Regions from separate parts of the Synechococcus sp. YX-04-1 genome, predicted to be linked through region 1. Evidence: predicted binding sites of a transcription regulator. Region 1 holds the regulator's gene; each other region holds the start of a gene.
The links. The regulator NtcA, encoded in region 1, controls nitrogen genes in cyanobacteria. The targets are predictions, from matches to a motif close to GTANCNNNNGNTAC.

Region 1 (6,827 bases):
TTGCCCAGCCATTCCAGTTGCTTGATCCAGGCTCGGCTGCCCGTGCCGTCGCCGATCAGGATGCGGTCGAGAGCTTGGTCGTGATTCCACTTCTCCAGCCAGGGTTCCACAGCGTCCGGGTCCAGCACATGCCCTTCGCGCACGAGGCCGAGCTGAAGATCAGCCAGCACAAGACCACATTTGCAGCGGCCTGGATCGAGAACGGCCACCCGTTTCATGGGGATGGCTGAATTGTGACGACGACAGGATCGGCGCTGTTGCTGACCCCTGCGGAAATCACTTCCAATCCAACGCTTTGGCTGGGTCCTTCCATCAGGGTCTGGGCCAGTTGGGAGAGGGCTGATCCATCGAACTGAAGGCCCTCGCTCAGCGATCCTCTCCGCTGCACCTCGGCATAGGCCGAGGCCAAGAGAAGGTTCAGTCGTGTGCGAATGCCCTCTGGCGTGCGTTCATCCGGTGGCAGTGTGGTGGTGGCCAGCACGTCTCCGCGTTGGGCCACTGGCCGGTTGGGACGCACCTCGGGGAAGGCGTACACCGCTGTTTCACCCCGCAGCACATTGGTGGCGGAGCGCAGCGAGATCACCCAGGTCTCCGGTTTGCGGATGATGCTTTGCAGGCGTTCAACATCGCTGCGCGGAACGCGGATCAACTGGCGTTCGGGGGCTTCGCCAGGCCGCACTTTCCCGTAGGCGTTGAGATTGGCCTCCTGCAACAGCCTGTCCACAGCCTGTTTCGCCTGGTCTGGGGCATCGAGTCGAACCGTTGCTCTCGCCAAGGTCTGTCCGCTGCTGATCACCACCGATCCACGCCTCAGGGCGACCAGATTGCGTTCCAGTTCCTTGAGTTCCTGCTCACCGGCACGGATGCGGCTGCGAACGCTGTTGAGTTCGGCTTCCGTCCGCTGGATGTCCGCATCGCGGGAGGCGATGTCCTGGCTGAGGCGTTCACGTTCAGCTTCGAGTTGGGCCCGCTCTTTCTGAAGAGGAGCCAGTTCAAGGCGCAGGGTGTTGGCCCGTTGCTGCGATTGCTTGAGCTCAGTGGCGATCCGCTTGGTTTCCGTTTGGGTCTTGTCCCGTTCCCGCTCGGCTGCCTCCAGCTGTTGCCGGCTGTCCTGGAGTTTCTCCTGCAGGGCATCCAGTTCAAACAGGCCCACCCGCAACTGCCGGCTCACCAACAGCATCAGGCCAAGCGAGAGTGCGCTGATCAGGCTGCCGGTCAGCACCGTGATCAAAACGGCGGTGCGCCTTGGGCGCATCCTGAACAAACTGAGTCGCGCTTTGCCGACGCGGCTGCCCAAACGGTCGCCCAGGGTCGACAGCACGCCCCCGAGCACCAGCAGAACCAGGATCAGTGCCCAGCCGCTCATGGCTGCACCCGTCGGTCGATGGCCGGCTTAGCTGAAGCGTTTGGCCAGAGCGATTGGATCCAGAACGGTGATTTTCTTGCGGTCAATCTGAACCAGACCGGATTGACGCAAGTCTCCCAGCAGACGCGTGATTGTGACCCGTGTTGAGCCAATTGCTTCGGCGATGGCTTGATGGGACAGGCGTAGGTCGATGGTGATGCCCAGCTCATCTGCCACGCCGAAATCCCTGCACAGCACGAGCAGGAAGCTCACCAGCCGGGATGACATGTCCCTGTGGGTCAGGGTTTCAATCATCGTTTCGGTCTGCAGAATTCGGCTGGAGAGACCCTGCAGCAAGCGCAGGCCAACGCTGGTGTCTGCTTCGATGGCGGCCTTCACGGAGGTCGCCGGTGCCGTCACCATTTCGACCCGGGTGAAGGCCACAGCGTGGTAGAACCGATCGGACCTTTGACCGGTCAGCAGGGACAGCACTCCGAAGAGGCTGTTCTCGCGAAGCAGGGCCACGGTGATTTCTTCACCCGACTCGTAAACGCGGGACAGGCGCACGGCTCCCCGGCGGATCAGATACACCCGTTCTGCGGGATCTCCGGGGAAGAAGATGGTCTTGTTGCGGTCAACCAGTTCACTGCTGGCGCCATCGAGATCCCGGATGATCTCCAGGAGAGAACGGTTGGCCGGCTCTGCGCTGGGAGCTGGAGCCACCATCTGCGGGGCGTATCGGCTGAAACCTCGGCTACTGGTCATGACAACCCCCTGGTGAGGCGAAGTTACGGAGCTGGCGGTGGCCGCCATGTAGCGGTTATTACGTAACGCTGCTGTGCTCGTTGAAGGCCTGGCGTTGCGCCTGCATCAGGGATGACACTCCCGGCTCCGCTAAATCCAGCAGCTCATTGAGTTGGTTGCGGCTGAAGGGCGCTCCCTCAGCAGTTCCCTGGATTTCCAACAGACGTCCATCGCCGGCCTGCACAACATTCAGGTCCACCTCAGCTCGGCTGTCTTCGCTGTAGTCCAGATCCAGCAAGGCCTGGCCATCCACCAAGCCGACGGACACGGCCGCCACCTGGTCGACCAGGGGCGATTGCTCCAGGACTCCTTGTTCCACCAGTGATCGGCAGGCCTGGTCCAGGGCAAGCCAAGCCCCGGTGATCGAGGCCGTCCTGGTGCCGGCGTCCGCTTGGATCACGTCGCAGTCGATCAGCAAGGTGCGCTCACCAAGGCGCTCCATGTCGATCACGGCGCGCAGGCTGCGGCCGATCAACCGCTGAATCTCCTGGGTGCGACCCGAGAGTTTCATTAGCTCCCGTGATTGCCGCTGTGGGGTGGAGCCGGGCAGCAGACGGTATTCGGCGCTGAGCCATCCCAACCCTTCTCCCTTACGCCAGCGGGGAACCTTGTCCTCCAAGCAGACGCTGCAGAGCACAGCGGTTCGACCGGTGTGAACCACAAGGGAGCTCAAGGCGAACCCCATGGGATTCCAGGTCACCGAGAACGGTCGCAACTGCTGCGGGCGACGGCCATCAGTGCGGTGTTCAAGGGATTGGCTCATCGGTGGTGTGCAGTTCGTCAAGCCTCGCAGGCGGTTGGGTCTCGCCCTGTCCAAACACCATGGGTGGTGTCAATCCTCTTGTGGAATGTGATCTCGCCGCTAGATTCAAGGTCTCGCCGGGATCGCCCGGACAGATGCTTCCGCGATGACCACAAGCCTCGCCGACCCCCAAGCCTTCCAGAACTCCCTGGATCGGGATCAGCAGGCTTTGCAGCGGGCGGGCCTCAGGCCCTTACCTTCTGTCTCTGACCCGCCACCCCTACATCTGGTGGCTCCAGAAGGGCAGCTGCAAGTGCATACAGCGCCCTACCGAGGCAGTTTCGCCAATGTTCTGAGTCAAGCCATGCGTGCTGCCGGCTTGGGCAGTCGTGTTCTGATCAGTCAGTTCCTCAAAGGGGGCGTTCAGCAGGGACCTGCAGGACGGGTGCAGCTCTGTGGAGGCCTTGTTTGGCTGCGGCCGGAAGTGCCCCTCTGCCTCTCCTCGCCGGGGCATCCCGGTGGCGCTGAGGCGGTGGCTGCTGTTTGGTCCATCTGCCGCCAGCATCTGATCCAGGGAGATCTCGACCAGCTGGTCTTGGATGAAATCGGTCTTGCAGTGGCCTTCGGATACCTGGATGAAGCGGACGTGATTGAAGCCCTCGAGCAGCGGCCCGCTTCGATGGATGTGATCATCACTGGACCTGCAATCCCCGCCGGTGTGGTGGAGATGGCAGATCAAGTCACGGAGTTGCGCCGAGGTTTCTGATGCTCAAGTGCGATCGCTGGATCACTGAACAGGCCGGTCAGGGAATGATCGAGCCATTCCAGAGCGGGTTGGTCCGTCACCTCGAGCCGGAGCAGAAGCTGCGACCGGTGCTGAGTTTCGGTTGTTCGTCCTACGGCTACGACCTGCGCCTGTCTCCTCAGGAATTTCTGATCTTCCGGCATGTTCCGGGCACGGTGATGAACCCCAAGCGGTTCAACCCGGCCAACCTCGAGCCCACCCCCCTTCATGAGGATGAAGACGGGCGCTACTTCATTCTTCCGGCGCATTCCTACGGCCTCGGTGTGGCGTTGGAGAAGCTGCGGGTTCCCCCCAACATCACGGTGATCTGTTTGGGCAAGAGCACCTACGCCCGCCTTGGAATCATCGTGAACACCACCCCTGCTGAAGCGAGCTGGGAGGGTCACCTCACCCTTGAATTCAGCAACAGTTCCGGCGCTGACTGCCGCATCTATGCCGATGAAGGCATCTGTCAGCTGCTGTTTTTCGAGGGTGATCCCTGCTCAACCACCTACAGCGATCGACAAGGTAAGTACCAGCACCAACCGGAACGGGTGACGCTGGCCAAGGTTTAGATCTCTCTTGAATTAGGGAGCTAAACGAGCACGGTGCAGCCTGCTTTTTTCGTACCAGGCTGCGAATTCAGGGGCCCACTCCACCATGTGGGGCCACATCAGATCGCAGAGCTGGCGGATCTCTAACTGGGCATCAAGCTTGGCCCGCAGATCCATGAAGTGCAGGAACGCCCGCAGGCTGAAGCTCACCACAAAGTGCTGGCGGTAGTCGAAGGGAAGGATGCCGCGGGCATGCTCTTCGGAGAAGCCGGCCTTGAGCAGATCCCTGTAGCGCTCGGCGGCGCTTCGGCACAGATCGAGGTCCTGTTGGCGTAGCGCTTCGGTGTAGGCGTATTTCTTGCCCTGCCGATCGCTGTACTCGCCGACAGGCCGCAGATAAAACACCTCTTCCAGGTCCAGGGCTCCATCCGCTGCACGGCAGATGCGTTCACCGGTGTAACGCATCGATTGCACATCGAAGCTCACCCCCACCCGGTGGGTGCGGGCCTGCTGCATCACCGAGTGTGGGAACCAGCCCACGTTCAGAACGATCTGCGCATGCTCCATCGGGCCGTAGTGGCCGCGTTCTCCAGATAGCAGACGTTTCACACAGATCTCTCCAGCTCGCTGCTCATCGGGCCAGTTGGCACGATCTCCGGCCACGAACCCTTCGCTGTAGTCCTGATGCATGGCGGCGTACACGCATTGCTGCGGGTTCGGCGTAGCTGCGATCAGATCGACCCGAAAGCGGTCCATGGGAGCGTCAGAGTGACGAGTTGTGGTGATCATGGCGAGGCGTGTCAACCATGGCTGCGGGGCCCGGCCGTGGATTGGCTCGACGCTCCAGCCAATGTGTTGTCAGCGGAGGTGGAGGCTGGCAGCTGGCTGACGTTGCCGACGCCTGGCAGAGCCGGCAGCGGCTGATTCTCAAGCAGTGCTGTGGTGAGCAGCTGGAGTTCCTCAGGGCTGCGCAGACCAAGAGATCTCCCCCTCGGCTCTCCTTCAGCGTTAAACAGATTCAGCTGAGGGATGCCGTTGACGTCGTAGCGATCAACGAGATCTTGCCAACGGGGGTTGTCGACGTTCACCAGAACTACATCGAGTCGATCCCGCGATTTCTTTTCCAACTCCAGCATCGAGGGCGCCATCTCCCTGCAGACCTGGCACCAATCGGCGTAGAACTCGATCAGCGTTGGGCGTCCATTGGTTAACGCCGTTTGCGGGTCGAGGGATCGTCTCGCCAGCTGCTCCATCGGGCTTTCGCTCTGAATGCCGCCGCGCAGGATGACCAAGCCAAAAGCCAGAGCCACCGCGATCAGCACCAGCACCCATCGCTGTGCCGTGCCCAGGGGCGAAGACTCCGGGGTGCCTGTCATCGCACTTCAACCGCAGCGGTCACTCTGGCAGCTCCTTCGAAAGGCCGCCGCTAACTTGCATCCATGCCAATTCTGCGACTGCTGAGCCTTCCGGTTCGAGCGCCGTTGCTGACGGTGCTGTTTCTGGTTGCAGTTGTGCTCGGCAACCATTGGCAGATTGTTCAGCCCACCTTCACGTCTCTCTACGACGTGAGTGCGGTCTGGTTCTGGTGTTTTGTGCTGCTGCAGACCCAGGTGGTTGTCGTGTTCTGCACAATGCCGGATCTGCTGTTGAGACAGGTGTCGTTGCTCATGGCATCAAGCCGGGTGATGACGTTGGTGGTCACGCTGCTGGTGGTGATCACTGGTGGCATCTACCTGTTGAAGCTCAATGTGCTCACCGACGTGCTCATCCTGGCTTCAGCCTTGTTGTTGGCCAGGCTCGATCTCATTCGCATCGGCGTTCTTCCCGCTGCTGGGATCTGCCTGGTTTTGATGAGTTTGGTCGTGATCTCTGGCATCGTCGCCGGCACGCTCTTGCCGCACCCCAGCGTCAGCCTCTTCGCAGAAGGATTGGTTGCCGCCTAGGTAGCCGAGCAGATTATCGAACACTTTCTTGGTGTAGAAGCGCGTTTCCGGGTAGGGAATGCGTTCCACCCAGAGCGCGGAGTCGTCTGCATCCGTGGGTTGCTTCCAAGCCGCCACGGCACCTGGCCCGGCGTTGTAGCTGGCAATGCTGCGAAAGGGGTCGTTCTCCCATCGCTCCAGCAATTGGTTGAGGTACCGCGCGCCCAGTTTGAAGTTTTTGGCGGGATCCTTCAGCATTGGCGTGCTGGTGGGTGCGCCAGCCATCTCTGTGGCCGTGGAAGGCAGCAATTGCATCACGCCAACGGCCCCGGCGGGAGAGACGACTCCAGGTGCGAAGCGTGATTCCTGTTTGGCGATCGCTCGCAGCAGATTGGCTTGAAGGCTTTCTTGCTTGGCCGCTGTCTGTATCTCAGCTTCGAAGAGGTGAGGGAATTGGCTGCGATGGAGAAGACGGCGTTGGTGGCAGCTGGGATCACGCCAGCGGAGGCTGAGCCACCAGAGCTGATCCAGTCCCATCCAGGTGTCCCCGACGGCCAGGCGCAGCCTGCCTTCTGCGAGACGTTCCTCGGGTGGCGGCGGGCTTGCAGGATCTCCCAGGGCCTGCCAGGCCTCCCAGGCGGCGTGCACCTGGCCCAGGCGCCAGAGCTCGTTCACT
Region 2 (6,827 bases), on a different contig from region 1:
GACACCCCCCCTGCCCTTTCGGTGCTGCGTCGCTTCTCGGCGCCGGTCCACGTGCGTCTGGAGCAGCCGCTGGAGGAGTGCCTCCAGCTGTTGGCTTCCGATGATGACCCCTTCTGTCGCTGGGATGCGGCCCAGCGCCTGGCACGCCAGGTGTTGTTGGCACGGGCTGAAAAACAGCCGCAGCCTGCCGTGGAGGCGGCACTGATTCAGGCCTTCGATCAGAGGATCTGCGCCTATGACGGCGGTGATGGCATGGACCTGGCGGCGCTGCTGGCGCTGCCGGGAATGGCGGAACTGGAGGCGTTGCAATCCCCGGTGGATCCGCTGGCGCTGGATCAAGCCTTTCGGGCGTGGTCTCAGGAGATGGGCGTTCAACTGCAGTCGTCCCTGCGCCGACTCCTAGAGCTGGCCCGAGCTGACTGGACCTTGGCTTGGCCATCTGGTCAGGGCGGCCGTGCCCTGACGGCCTTGGCCTGGCGCTGGCTTGCCGCGGCGGGCGATGCCACAGTTAAAGCGGAGGCGTTGGCGGCGGTTTCCGGTCCCTCGATGACCTTGGCGCGTGGGGCCCTGCGGGCCTTGCTGCCGCTGGAAGGCGCTGAGCGTGAGCAGGCGTTGGCGCTGTTCTACGACCGTTGGCAGGACAAGCCTGTGATCCTGGACGCCTGGTTTGCGATGGAGGCATCAGCTCCCAGGTCCAACGCTTTGGAGCGGGTTCAACAGCTTTTGGAGCACCCGCGCTTCGATCCCCTCGCGCCTAATTCCCTTCGCGCTGTTCTCGGTGGATTCACTTCCAATGTTCAGGCATTTCATGCCGCCGATGGCAGTGGTTACCGGTTCATGGCGGAGCAAATTGCAGCGGTCGATTCCCGCAATCCGATCACCGCGTCACGGATGGCCAAGGTGTTCAGCCGCTGCGGCAGTTACGGCCCCGAGCGCCAAACCATCATGCGTCAGGCCATTGACCAGTTGGCCGCCAAGCCCTTGTCGGCGAACACGGCCGAGGTGGTGCAATTGCTCACGACGTGACCACCACCAGCACGATTACCGCGATCAGCAGGATCACCAGCCAGCGTTTTTTAGTTCCGGTGCTGCGACGGCTGCTGCCCGGTGCGGAACGCCCGGCTCGGCTCCCGGCCGCCAGGCCGCAGTTCTGACAGACCAGCCGACCGGCCATGGATCGGTCGGCAAGAAACCGGCGGCTTCCGCAGTTCTGGCAGACGGTGACGGCCAAGGTCTCTCGATCAGCGTTTCACCAGCTTGCCTGGCCTTGGTGAGTCAGGCAGGCACTCACTGATTCAGTCCCGCTCCCAGCCGTCGCAGCCGGCTTTGGAGCGTTGGCGTTTGGTGTGCCGGTAGCTCTCGTTCTGTTGAGCCAGAGCGTCACTGGCCGCAGCAACGGCTGTGCTGTCACCGCTTTCAGCAATGATCAAACGATTGATCGCCATGGCGTTGCCCAGGCGGTTCAGCACCTGATCGATTAGGCGGCACTGATCAAATTCGGCGCGCCCCGCAGCCGGGATCCCCAACAGGACGAGGCTCCAACACGCAGCACGCCAGCCTTTCATCGATCAGCTCAGGGGCTGTAGGTGATGGTGCACTGATAGCGGCTGCTGGCTCCCACATCAATGCTTTTGCAGTGTGTGTCGGAAATCGTTGCCCCTTTGGGGATCACCCGCATCGCCTCAGCGGTGGCGAACTGCTTGGACGGCCCTTGGGCTGTGGCCCGCTTGCCGCCCGCAAGAGCCATGGATTCCAAAAGGAGGCTGGCCATCAATAGAGCCACGTGTCGCATCGTCAGCGCCCGATGGGATTGTTTCTCCATTCGGTTTACTCAGAATGAGTTCAGGTGACAGCCTTTCTGCGTTCAGCAGCCGCCTCGGCACCAGCGTTGGCGTTGCGGTTTTGGTTCAGCGTTGACTGCGGTTCGTTGATTCAGGCTGGGAACTGGAGGTGGCGGCAATAACGCTGCGGGCTGAACGGGAAGACGTCTCGATCCCCATGCGGCATCAAAGGGAACCACCACGAGAGGGATAGGTTCCGCACTTTTTGCCGGCCAGGCCAAAGCACTGGACGCGATCAGGACTGTGATCAGAAGTCTCATCGCGCCATTTTTGCCGATCCTGTGGCGTCATGCCGTCACGTCGGCTGCCTTCTCAGTGCCCCAGCCCAACGCCTTCTCAGACTTTGGAGTAAGAGACGCCGCGGTAGGTCAGAGCAACAGAATTGCGAACGGATTGGATTTGCTCAGCGCGATAGCTTTTTCCCATGTATTTCAGTTGGATTGTTGGCCTCGTAGATACTGTTTCTGTCTTTGCATATTTGTTGCCCAAGAAAGTGAGTTCCATTGAGTAAATAGGGATGGATTAAAACTTTTTGAGTTCTACGTCGTTGTAAAAAAGCCGCAAGGTTCCACTTGATACCTTGTCCTTTAGCAATTGTTAAGGCTGCGTCGGTTTGATACAAGTCCTGCTCTCCAGCCCCGTCTTGACAGGTGAAAGGGGGTTGATGCCAGTTGTGGGATGTTGTGTTGGTTGTTGTGAAGCGGTTGAAATATTTGTTGGTTTTGCTCGTGCTGTTCAACTTGTCTTGATTGAGTCTCTCAGGCTTGAGGCTTGGGGTGTTCCTTGTTTTGCGCTGTGCTGCAACGCTGGCATGCAGTAATTCTGTCTTTGTGGTGTTCCGGCAGCGTCAGCCGAAAAGGGTCCACGTCGAATTCATAGCCGCAGGAGCAGCGGGCGTGGAACTTCAGTTTTTTCGCTTTTTTGAGTCGTTTCAAAAGGGTGACATTGCCAAAAACTTGCTCTGGCTTGAATCGCTCCAGCTTGGTGCGTTCTTCGGGGGCATCTTTGACCCGTGCCTTGTGCAGGGCGTTGCGCACGGAGTTTTCACTGCCTTTGCCCAGGATTTTGGGGATCTGAAGGATTGATCGCCCTTCCTGCAGATACAGCCGCTTGATCTCTTCGATCTCAGCACTTGTGAAGCCAGATTTCTTGCCCACCTGCTTCCTTCTTTTGATTTGAGTCTCTCAGGCGGCGCGCAAGCGCCATCCACGTTTTCGACGGCGAAATGTCAGCCTGTCGAGATGATTCCACTGGACCCACTACTGCAACGGCTGGCCGGGGTTGCCGGCATGGAGGGCGGCTCGAAGCGTCTTGTTGTTGTGCTGGGCCAGCTGGGAGATTTCGACTCGATCGAATACGCCCAGGCGTTGGTGCCGCGGCTCCCCCAGTTGGCGGCGCTTGGGGTCAAGGTTCAGCTGTTCGGCATCGGCAATGCCGCCAGCGCCGAGCGGTTTGCTGCCTTCACCGGGTTCCCCCTGCAGCAGCTGATCGCTGATCCATCACCGCTGTTGCATGAATCCCTGGGGTTGGAGGCCGGCTTGAAACTGCCCGGTGGGCCCTGGCCTGGCTTTTTACTGATGTGCGCCGGCGTGGGCTCGCCGGGCACCCTGCGCGAGGTGCTGCGCGGCTACACCGGGGATCGCTCGGCTGCCCAGATCTTCGACGACGACGAGTTGGTTGAGGCGTTTCCTCTGCCGCGCTTCCGAGGTGCTCTGTTCCGCCGGGCTGGTGGCGAGGGGTTCCAGCGGCCGTTTGAGCTCGCCACCAAGCGTCTGCGCAACATGAACGAAGTGCTCAGCAACTGGCGCACCTATGTGCCCTGTGACGACTACATCACCCAGCGCGGCGCCACCGTTCTGCTCGATGGGGATGACAGCGTGATCTACTCCCACCGCGATCTAAGCCTGCTCGGCTACTCAGCCACCATGGAACGCCCCCTGGCGTTTCTCGATGAGGTTTTGTCTGAGGGCTGAGCTCAATCGGCTGTCTTCAAGCGGCGGAAGGCTCGCGATACACCGCAAGAGCTGCCACCAATCCCCCGATGAAGCCTGCGCTGTGGCCGATCCAGCTCACGCCGGCGGGTGAAACGCCGGGGATCAACGCGATCAGGGCTGAGCCGTAGAGCCAGAACGCCACCAGGCCTAGGACGATGGACAAAATGCGACGTTCCAGCCAGCCGATCAGCAGCAGGTAGCCCAGCAGTCCGTAAACCACGCCCGAGAGTCCATGGCTGCGGGCCGGCCAGAACAGGGCGACGGGAATGTTGATCAGCAGCACCGACAGCCAGACGCTCAGGTAATCGCGCATCCCCCGGCTGAGCACCAGCCAGCTCAGGGGCAGAAACGCCAGGCTGTTGGAGATCAGATGCCCCAAGCCGGCATGGCTGAATGGCGCTGTGATGACCCCCCACCACGGTTGATCCGGGCCCATTGGCAGGTTCCACTGCCCCGCAAAGATCAGTTGGTCGATCAGCTCCTGCCCCCAGGCCAACGCCAGGATCAGCAGGGGCAGCAGCAGTCGAGCGCGCATCGTCTTGCGCCAATGATCACAATGATGACGCGAATGCTGGGCGGATGATCAGAAGCGATGTCGACGTTCTGGTGATCGGCAGCGGCATCGGTGGGCTGTGTGCCGCTGGTTTGTGTGCCCGCGCCGGCCGTGAAGTGCTGGTGCTGGAAGCCCACCAGCAACCCGGTGGAGCCGCCCATGGCTTTCAGCGCCAGGGTTATCACTTTGAATCCGGTCCATCCCTTTGGAGTGGTCTGGGACGTTGGCCCAGCAGCAATCCCTTGGCCCAGGTGCTGCGCGCGCTGGGGCAGACCGTCGAAGTGATTCCCTATCGCACCTGGGATGTGCTGTTGCCGGAAGGGGATCTGCGCATCGCCGTTGGCCACGACGATTTTGAGGCTGTGGTGCGCAGCCTGCGCGGCCCTGAGGTGGCCGCCGAATGGCGGCGTTTTGTGGAGGCGCTTCAGCCGATTGCCGCCGCTGCCGATGCTTTGCCCTTGCTGGCCCTGCGGCCTGGGGTGGATGGCATGGCGCAACTGCTGAAGCGCGGCGGACGCCTTTTGCCGCACCTTGCGGCGATGCGTCACCTCTCCGGTTCCTTTGGGCCCCTGGTGGATCGTCACCTCAGCGATCCCTTCCTACGCCACTGGGTGGATCTCCTCTCCTTCCTGATTAGCGGCATGCCGATGGGAGACACCAACGCTGCAGCCATGGCCACGCTGTTTGGCGAGTGGTTTGAACCGGAAGCCCATCTCGACTACCCCGTTGGCGGTAGTGCTGCAGTGGTTGAGGCCCTGGTGCGTGGCCTGGAGGCCCACGGTGGCAGCCTGCAGACGGGCACGGCGGTGCAACAGCTGCGGGTGGAGGGGAATCGTGTTGTGGGTGTGACCCTGGCCGATGGAACGCAGATTGCGGCCCGGCAGGTGATCTGTAATGCCGACATCTGGTCCACCCTGGAACTGCTGCCGAAGTCCGTGGCGCCGAAGTGGCAGCATCAGCGCCAGGCCACGCCGGCCTGCAACGGCTTCTTGCATCTCCATCTGGGCTTTGATGCCACGGGGCTGGAGGATTTGCCGATCCACACCGTCTGGGTCGATGACTGGGAGCGTGGGATCGACGCCGAGCGCAATGCCGTGGTGTTGTCAATTCCGTCGGTGTTGGATCCCTCCATGGCGCCGGCCGGTCGGCATGTGCTGCATGCCTACACCCCGGCCAGCGAGCCCTGGGAGCTCTGGGCTGACTTGGAGCGCGGCAGTGCGGCGTATCAGCAGAGAAAACAGGAGCGATGCGCTGTGTTCTGGCGGGTGCTTGAACGCCGTATTCCCGACATCCGCGACCGCTGCGAGCTGATCATGGAGGGAACGCCGCTCACCCATAGCTATTTTCTCAATGTGCATCAGGGCAGTTATGGCCCTGCCCTTTCAGCGGCTGAAGGTCTCTTCCCGGGCGTGACGACACCTCTGGCCAATTTCTGGCTTTGTGGTGCCAGCACCTTCCCCGGTATCGGCATACCCCCCGTGGCGGCGAGTGGTGCGATGGCGGCCCATGCTGTCCTCGGCCGGGAGACGCAAAACAGTCTGCTGAGGGAGCTAGGGCTTTGAAGCAGCTGCGTCATAACCTCGCTTTGGAACGCCGACGCTGTCCATGACTTCCAACGCCCGGATCGATTCGCTGCAGCTGATGCTCACGGATCTGCGCATGCGCAACGAGCCGATCCGTCACAAGGCGGCATTTCGTGGTTGCCAGCCGGAATTTCAGGCGTTGGTGAGTCGTTTGATCGAGCAGCTGGAAGGGGAATTGCTGGATGAGAAGCAGCGGTCCCGATCAGCCTCACGTCAGGCCTGATCTGAGGCTGATCGGTAGGCGGCGGGAACGAGCACCAGAAACAGCAGCCACCAGGCCATTACGCCCAGGGCCAGGGGAAGGCTGATCCAGAGCTGATGAAGCAGGCCCCAGGACCCACCCACCACAAGCACCCCTGTGGAGACGATGGACCAGGGCTGGCACCACCAGGGTTTCAGCGACCAGAAGGGCGGCTGTTCCGGAGGCTCAGCGGAGGGCGTCGAGTTCACCTGCGGCTTGCATGGCGGCGAGATCGTCGTAGCCACCAATCACGGATCCGTCGATGAACACCTGGGGGAAGGTGGTCATTCCACTGCGCTGCTGCACGGCTTGGAAGGCTGCGTCGTCGTTGATGGTGGTGACGGTGTGGAGCAGATCCAGGGTTCTCAGGATGCGCAGGGCACGGCTGCACCAGGGGCATCCCGGCAGCACGGCGATCTCGATCCGCGGCGCTGCTGTTTGGCGTGCGGGGCGGCCTTCGCGTTGCTCGAGGACCCCAATCAGGAGGTCGACGCCTTTCTGCACGATCGTGCCGGGCTCCAGGTGGCCTCCCCAGACCTGGCAGGCTCCATCCGAGAGGCTCAGGTGCAGGTGTACGCCCTCAGGGGAAAAGGTTCCATTGAGGGTGATCACCTC
Region 3 (6,827 bases), 360 kb from region 1:
GCGTGAGAAACGCGCTGAGCAGTGTGGGAATCCGAGGACGCTGCAAGCTTGCTGCCACGCAGGAGAGACTCACATTCCAACAGGCGGCTGCCATGGCTTTGCGTCCGATTGCTCCGGAGGATCAACCGCTGTTGCGGGAGATCTATGCCGATGCGATCGAATCGCAGGCTCCCCTCCTTTATTCAGATGAACAAGTCAGGGCTTGGGCGGCCCTGGCTTGGTTGCCTGGCGTGCTCGACGCGAGTTTTCGGGAAGGCTCGGGATGGCTCACCACCGATGGTTCAGCGTTTGCGATCCGCCATCCCGAAGATCGTTTGTCGCTGCTCTATTGCCGTGGTTGTGCGTCGAGGCGGGGGCATGGCAGTGCGCTTCTGAACCGGATTGAGGCGGATGCGCTGGCGTCCGGCGTCCGGCATCTGCGAACGGAGGCCAGCCAGTTCAGCCGACCGTTGCTGGAGCGACGTGGCTGGTGTGTGGAAACGCCGGAGACGATCCTGATTGGAGGCGTTCCGTTCGAGCGCTATCGGATGGTCAAGCTGCTCCGCCAAGCGCAGAGTTGATCGAGCATGGCTTGGGCCTGGCCCGTTTGCAGAGCAGACGCTGCCCGTTGAATGCCTTGTTCCAGGGATTCACAGCAGCCGGAGAACCACAGATAGGCGCCGGCGTTCCAGCGCACGGCGTCGCAAAGAGGGCCTTTGTGCTGCAGTGCGTTTCGCGCCTGATCGGCCCAGGTGTTGTCGTCAGTCCATTCCACATCGGCGTCGTGACAGCCATGGTCCCGGGGGTGCAGGATCAATCGTTCCGCTTCGCCGTTCCGCACCCGGGCCGTGATGCAGGCCCTGCCGATGGGCAGGTCGGTTCCTCCTTCCAACCCTTTCACGGTGAGGACATCGGTTTCTCCGGCTTGCTTCAGGGCTTCCCAGGCGCGGGCTTCTGTTGGTGGGTGGACAAAGCCACTCACGAGAAGATGGTCGCCTTGATGGGGTGTCCAGAGGAGTTCCAGGCTGGCAACCGGGGGACGCTTGCCCAGTTCCTCGCGGTAGCCGATCAGGGTTTCCGCGATGGAGAAGTGATCCGGTTGGTGGATTAGGGCGAAGCCGTTCTGCTGGAACCCCTCTGCAACGGCGCTGATCGGCAGACCTGTGAGGTCGAGATTGAGAAGGCGGAACAGGTCAATAGCGGTGACGCCGTATTTGATCGGCATCCGGTCACCGCCCTGCAGAACCACCGGCTGACCACAGGCCAGCAGCACCAGCGCGGTGAGCGGGTATATCGGCGCTGTGCGCGTGCGCCCGTCATAGGGCATGCCGAAACAGAGCGGTGTTCGACTGCCAGCGGTGGATTGCAGCACCGGTCCGTGGGTTCGGTAGGTGTCGAGCATCCCCGTGAGTTCCTGGGGCTCGGGTCGTCGGATGCGATGGGCAATCAGGAAGGCGCCGATCTGTGCGGGCGTCGCTTCGCCCTGCAGCATCAGCTCCATGGCATCAGCCGCTTCCTCGCGACTCATCCCTTTGCTGGTGTGTTCGCCGCTTCCCACCTTGCGCAGGTGCTGCTTGAAGCGGTCGCGGCCGGAGAGAACTGCGCTCGTCAAAGGTCCGGCCTCAAGCTGTGGCCAGTCTTCAGGAGCGACTCACCCGGCAGGGGTAGCAATTGCTACGAAAGCTCAGGGCCTGCTCAGCCGTGATAACCCTTCGAAGCTGCCATGACGTGGATGCTCAGGGTGGTGGCGTCCTTCGGCGTAATAGAGCCGTTCCAGGATCAGTTGGGGCGCTGTTATTGGAGGAAGGAATTGCGCCTGAAGCAGGGTTGCCATGGATTGGAAAAATTGGCTCATTTCAAATTTCTTCTCTAACTAATTTGACCCGCATCATGGGTCTGTTTGCTGTGCTTGTTGCTTCAAAATAGGCTGTTGTTTTGTAGCTGATGCTTCATTGTTAAGCCTGCGTTTGCGCAACAGTTTCTTTGCTGCTGAGACGTTCCAGCTTGGAACGCTGTTTTTGAAGCGGCCATAACAACTTTTCGTTCAATCATGACTGTTTCAGCTGTTCCTTCGACCCCGTCGTTGTCAGCTCCTTCTCAGGAGACCGTCACCGCGACCTTGATGGCCGCCAAGAAAGCCAAGGGAATGAGCTTTGCCGATCTGGAGTCGGCCATGGGCCTCGATGAGGTCTGGATTGCTTCCTTGTTCTATGGACAAGCCACGGCCTCCAAGGAAGAGGCTGAAAAGCTGGCTGAGCTGCTCTCCCTTGATCCGGCCATCACCGCCGCTTTGCAGGAGTTCCCCACCAAGGGAAGCCTCGATCCTGTGATTCCCACTGATCCCTTGATCTATCGCTTCTACGAGATCATGCAGGTCTATGGAATGCCTCTGAAAGATGTTATTCAGGAACATTTTGGTGACGGCATCATGAGCGCGATCGACTTCACGCTTGATGTCGACAAAGTGGAGGATCCTAAGGGTGATCGCGTCAAAATCACCATGTGCGGCAAGTTCCTGCCTTACAAAAAGTGGTGAACAACCAAATGCCTTGATTGAGGGCATCATGGCCCCGCAACAGCGGGGCCTTTTTATTGGCGGAACTGTTGGCTTAGTTGGGTGCTGGCCATCTTGCGTCGATTTTCGTCATTCAGGTCCTGGCTCAACTCCAGAAGACAACGCTGACTGGCAGGTGTGGCGATACAACCGAGCGCGCGGAACGCGGCCTCGGCAACAGGCAGTGAACCGTTGCGACACAGGTCTGCCAGCTTTTCGCTGATCAACGCGCCATCGCGGCGTTGCAGAACCCGAATGGCCGCCACAACGACTGGATCGCGAAAATCATTCAACACCTCTTGGCAGAACTGCAGCAGTTCATCGTCGTCAAGGCAGTGGGACCGGAAGCTGAGCAGTTGCAGGCCGGCCAGTCGGTGCAGTTGGCCTGGGTGATGCAGGCAATTCACCACCACGGATTGCGGAACTTCGGCGCCCCAGCAAGCCAGAGCCTGAACCACCATCAGATTGGCGTCCTCATCGTCCGAAGTTTGCTCGAGTTGAGCCAACAACCAATCTCGGGCCTCACTCTGGTGGCATAGCCCTGCTGCCATCACTAAATCGGGCAGAACCCCATGGCTAGCGAGGAGTTCTTGAATCACGGGCCAGCCGCGCTCGGCTTGCATCCCCAGTTTTTCGCAGAGGGCTCGTCGCAGATCAACAGAAAGGCTGGGGGAGTAGACCTCCCCCAGCCAAGAAGGCTCCAATGGAGCGCGTCGTGATCGGGCGAGCCGTTCCCAGAGAACGGCTTCCTCGTTCATGGATGGATCAGCGGGCACCCAATTCAGCAGCGAGCTCACGCTCCAGCTTTTCATCGTGCTCGGTCGGCAGCACGTTCTCCATCGGAGTGCGGTGGGTGCTGTAAAAGAGCATGCCGATGAACACCATGCCGCCAACGATGTTGCCGAGGGTGACAGGCAGGAAGTTCCAGAAGATCACCTTGGTGAAGGGGACGCCTGAACCGAGGATCGGGCCGGCGGTGTGCAGGAACTGGTTCACCACGATGTGCTCCATGCCCATCGATTGGAAGGCGGTGATCGGAAGCCAGCAGGCCAGGATCTTGCCGGGAACGCTCTTGCTCACCAGAGCCATGGTCACGCCCAGGCAAACCAACCAGTTGGCCACCAGTCCGCGCAGGAAGGCGAGGAAGAAGCCCATGCTTCCCAGGGCCTCGTACTTCTTCTCAACGTTGATTTGATTGAGGGCCATGATCTTCTGAGCCACGGCATCCCAGATCGGTGGGCCGACGTTGTCAGCAGCGCCGTCCATAGTGCCGCTGGTAAGGCTGATGGCCATGATCACGGCCACAACGGCGGTGCCGATCCAGTTGCCGATCCACACCCAGACCCAGTTGCGGAAGGTGGCACCCCAGGTGCTTTTGCCAGCCCAGGTGGCCATCGGCAGCAGAGCGAAGTTGCCGGTTACCAGCTCCATGCCGAACAGCACGATGCTGGCGAAGCCGAAGGGGAAGAGCAGTGAGCCCACGAAGGGGGCTTTGACGGTGATGCCCACGGTGAGGGCCAGGATCACTGCCAGGCCGAGAATGGCTCCGGAGTAAAAGCCACGGATCAGCAGGTTTTTCACGCTGACCGTTGATTTTTTGCCGCCGGCGGCAATCATGCCGTCGACAAGCTCATTGGGGAGGACGTAGTCCATCGGATGAGATTGAGAGTTGGACGAAGGTTTTGATGTCAACCGCTGATGCGGTTCATCAGGCGGGAGAACAGATCAGGGCTGCCGCCCTGACGGTTGATGGCGGCTCCGTCGCGACCACTGGCGCTGAGCCAGTTGACGAAACGAGAGAACACGTCGTTGCGGTTGGCCATGACGGTGAGGGGGGTGGTCGATGCGGGGAGCCGTGACTTCAAAAGGAAGCGTCACGGCGACCGCAGCGATCAGGCCTTCGGGGTGGCCCCGAACTTGTCGATCAAGACCTCTTTGAGAGCGGCTTTGATCTCATCGGCAGGGATGGCTTTGCGGTGGATTTCGCCGATGCTCGGGTTGGCACCTTGGGACCCACCGATGGTCATCGTGTAGCCCTCGCCCATCACGCCTTCACTGTTTTTGGCCTTGGTGCCGGTGAGGCCGATGGCACCCATGTAGGCCTGGCCGCAGGTGTTGGGGCAGCCGGTCCAGTGGATCTTCAGCTCCTCAGGAAGATTGAGCTCTTGGTCGAGTTGCTTGGCCGCTTCCAGGGCTTGGTCCTTGGTGTTGGTGAGGGCAAAACCGCAGTAAGTGTTGCCGGTGCAGGACACCGTTCCTGCGGAGATGTGACCGGGCTCCAGTGGGAAGCGCTGCACCAGGGCATCAGCCTTTAAAGCCTCGAGCTTGTCGTTGGGAAGCCCCACGAGGATGACGTTCTGGTCTTCCGTGAGACGCACTTCCCCACTGCCGTAATTGAGGCTGGTGGTTGCGAGATCCTGCAGATCCTGGGCGGTCAGGCGACCAACAGGAACGTGAAGACCTGCGTAGGAGAGCCCTTCCTGTTTCTGGGGATGGAAGCCGTAGTGGGAGCGGGGCGTGGTGTTGAACACGGACCCAGGATCGGGGGTCAACGGACCGAAGAGTTCTTCAACCTGGCTGCGGAACACGTCGTGGCCCACTTGATCCAGGTAGAGGCGGAAGCGGCCTTTGGGGCGCTTGTCGCGCTCACCGTTGTCCCGCCAGAGCCGGATCACGGCGTCGGTCATCTTGCAGATTTCGTCTGGTTTCACCCAGGCGTTCAGGGGAACGGCATAGGCGTTCATCTGCGATGACAGAACACCGCCGATCCACACACCAAACCCCATCAACCCATCGCGTTCCACGGGATGAAAAACGATGTCGTTGTGGAGCAGGAAGTTGTCCTTCGCGCCGGCAACGGCGGTGTTCCATTTGCGGGGCAGGTTGGAATACTCCGGGTTGCCCTGGCAGTTGTTGGTGAGGAAGTTCTGCAGCTCGGTGGTGTAATGCCGCGTGTCGACGATCTCGTTGGGATCGATGCCGGCGATGGGGTTTCCGGTGACGTTGCGAGGGTTGTCGAAGCCGGATTGGATCGTGCTTAGGCCGGCTTCCTTCAGCCGCTTGAGGATTTCGGGTAGGTCGCCCAGCAGCACGCCGCGCAGTTGCAGGTTCTGACGCGTCGTGATGTCACAGCTGCCGTTTTCGCCGTAGCGCTCAACGATGGAGCCAACCACCCGTAGCTGATCGGCCGAGAGCACGCCATTGGGCACCCGCAGCCGGAGCATGAACTTGCCTGGCGTTTTCGGGCGCCAGAACATGCCATACCACTTCAAACGCAGCTGAAGGTCGGTTTCATCCACCTGCTCCCAGCCAAGCTCGGCGAATTTTTCGATTTCGCTGCCGACCAACAGGCCATCTTTGGCCGCCTTGTTCTGCTCGATCTTGTTGAGCTTCTTGCCATCCAGGTAAGGCCTGGAGGGAGAGCTAATGGTCATAAGTCGATTAACGAGTGGGCGGATTGATTGCTCAAAGATGAGGCGCGAATCAATCGAGATGGCCCGAAGACCGACAACGCTTCAAAACGAAGGGGAGCGTTGGGTTGACTGAATAAACACTGCGACGGCAGCCCTGGTCCGTAACAAAGAAAACACTTTTGGTGTTGATCGATGTCAGGGCTTTGTTCTGTCTGATTTGTAATGCCGGCTACATCTGGGGGTTCCCGTGAGGCCGTAAAAGGCAGCCTGCTTCGGCCTCAGTATTGGCGTCCGATTTCGCCAACCATGCGCACCGCTCCGGCCCGGAGCATCTGCCAAACGCGCTTCATCGCAGCGAAGTCTTGGTCGAGCTCGGAGGGTCCAGCGGGGCTGTCGAAGCGTCGGTCATACCGGTCATAACGGGTCTCCCTGGGCTCGTATCCCCGGCTGTACCGGTCGTCTCGGACGTCGTACCGGTCGTACCGCTCAATGCGTCCGTGCAGCGGCTCCCGGTAGGAGCGGCTGTCCAATGGGGCACGATCAAAACTACGGCGGGGTGCCATGACTCATCCAACGTTCACAACGAACCGATGACATCAGCTGGTGCGGTCATCGATCCGTGGCCATTGCTACGGAATGACGCTTCCGATGGGCGGCGGCATGGGTTGCATTTGGTGGTGCATGGCCGCAGTGGCGGCATCGTTCCGGACTGTTTGGCCTCCCTGCCCGATCTCCTGGCCCCGCGGCGATCAGCGCCTGTGCAGCTGGAGGTGTTAACGGCTGAACAACCCGTGTCGGCGCTTCCCCAATCTTCTTGGCTTGTTCCGTTGCTGCTATTGCCTGGGGCGCATGCCCGAACGGACGTGCCGGCGATTCGGAAC

Region 2: Q3Y53_RS13130 (DUF4278 domain-containing protein) is a predicted target of NtcA. The motif match lies at 2,407-2,420, and genes of this name have one in related genera.
Region 3: cynS (cyanase) is a predicted target of NtcA. The motif match lies at 1,917-1,930, and genes of this name have one in related genera.

Annotation. Positions count from the first base shown of each region.
Region 1 is NZ_JAUONZ010000001.1:31,187-38,013, reverse strand. Features, by position in the region: gene Q3Y53_RS00225 (resolvase) at 1-218, opposite strand, end outside; gene Q3Y53_RS00220 (DUF3084 domain-containing protein) at 215-1,366, opposite strand; gene ntcA (global nitrogen regulator NtcA) at 1,394-2,110, opposite strand; gene rph (ribonuclease PH) at 2,169-2,912, opposite strand; gene Q3Y53_RS00205 (cob(I)yrinic acid a,c-diamide adenosyltransferase) at 3,058-3,657, shown strand; gene dcd (dCTP deaminase) at 3,657-4,250, shown strand; gene thyX (FAD-dependent thymidylate synthase) at 4,263-4,985, opposite strand; gene Q3Y53_RS00190 (thioredoxin domain-containing protein) at 5,030-5,605, opposite strand; gene Q3Y53_RS00185 (hypothetical protein) at 5,669-6,172, shown strand; partial or broken gene Q3Y53_RS00180 (transglycosylase SLT domain-containing protein) at 6,263-6,827, opposite strand, start outside.
Region 2 is NZ_JAUONZ010000005.1:87,128-93,954, forward strand. Features, by position in the region: gene pepN (aminopeptidase N) at 1-1,026, shown strand, start outside; gene Q3Y53_RS09845 (TFIIB-type zinc ribbon-containing protein) at 1,016-1,231, opposite strand; gene Q3Y53_RS09850 (hypothetical protein) at 1,296-1,526, opposite strand; gene Q3Y53_RS09855 (hypothetical protein) at 1,574-1,771, opposite strand; gene Q3Y53_RS13130 (DUF4278 domain-containing protein) at 2,178-2,345, opposite strand; gene Q3Y53_RS09865 (hypothetical protein) at 2,600-2,998, opposite strand; gene Q3Y53_RS09870 (AhpC/TSA family protein) at 3,083-3,814, shown strand; gene Q3Y53_RS09875 (rhomboid family intramembrane serine protease) at 3,831-4,370, opposite strand; gene Q3Y53_RS09880 (NAD(P)/FAD-dependent oxidoreductase) at 4,415-5,950, shown strand; gene Q3Y53_RS09885 (hypothetical protein) at 5,994-6,194, shown strand; gene Q3Y53_RS09890 (DUF6737 family protein) at 6,185-6,421, opposite strand; gene Q3Y53_RS09895 (DUF296 domain-containing protein) at 6,399-6,827, opposite strand, start outside.
Region 3 is NZ_JAUONZ010000001.1:390,574-397,400, forward strand. Features, by position in the region: gene Q3Y53_RS01940 (MFS transporter) at 1-94, opposite strand, end outside; gene Q3Y53_RS01945 (GNAT family N-acetyltransferase) at 93-560, shown strand; gene Q3Y53_RS01950 (anthranilate phosphoribosyltransferase family protein) at 521-1,591, opposite strand; gene Q3Y53_RS01955 (cyanate hydratase) at 1,664-1,834, opposite strand; gene cynS (cyanase) at 2,030-2,515, shown strand; gene Q3Y53_RS01965 (HEAT repeat domain-containing protein) at 2,569-3,291, opposite strand; gene Q3Y53_RS01970 (formate/nitrite transporter family protein) at 3,299-4,186, opposite strand; gene Q3Y53_RS01975 (ferredoxin--nitrite reductase) at 4,222-4,398, opposite strand; gene Q3Y53_RS01980 (ferredoxin--nitrite reductase) at 4,426-5,967, opposite strand; gene Q3Y53_RS01985 (hypothetical protein) at 6,225-6,509, opposite strand; gene Q3Y53_RS01990 (DNA mismatch repair protein MutS) at 6,537-6,827, shown strand, end outside.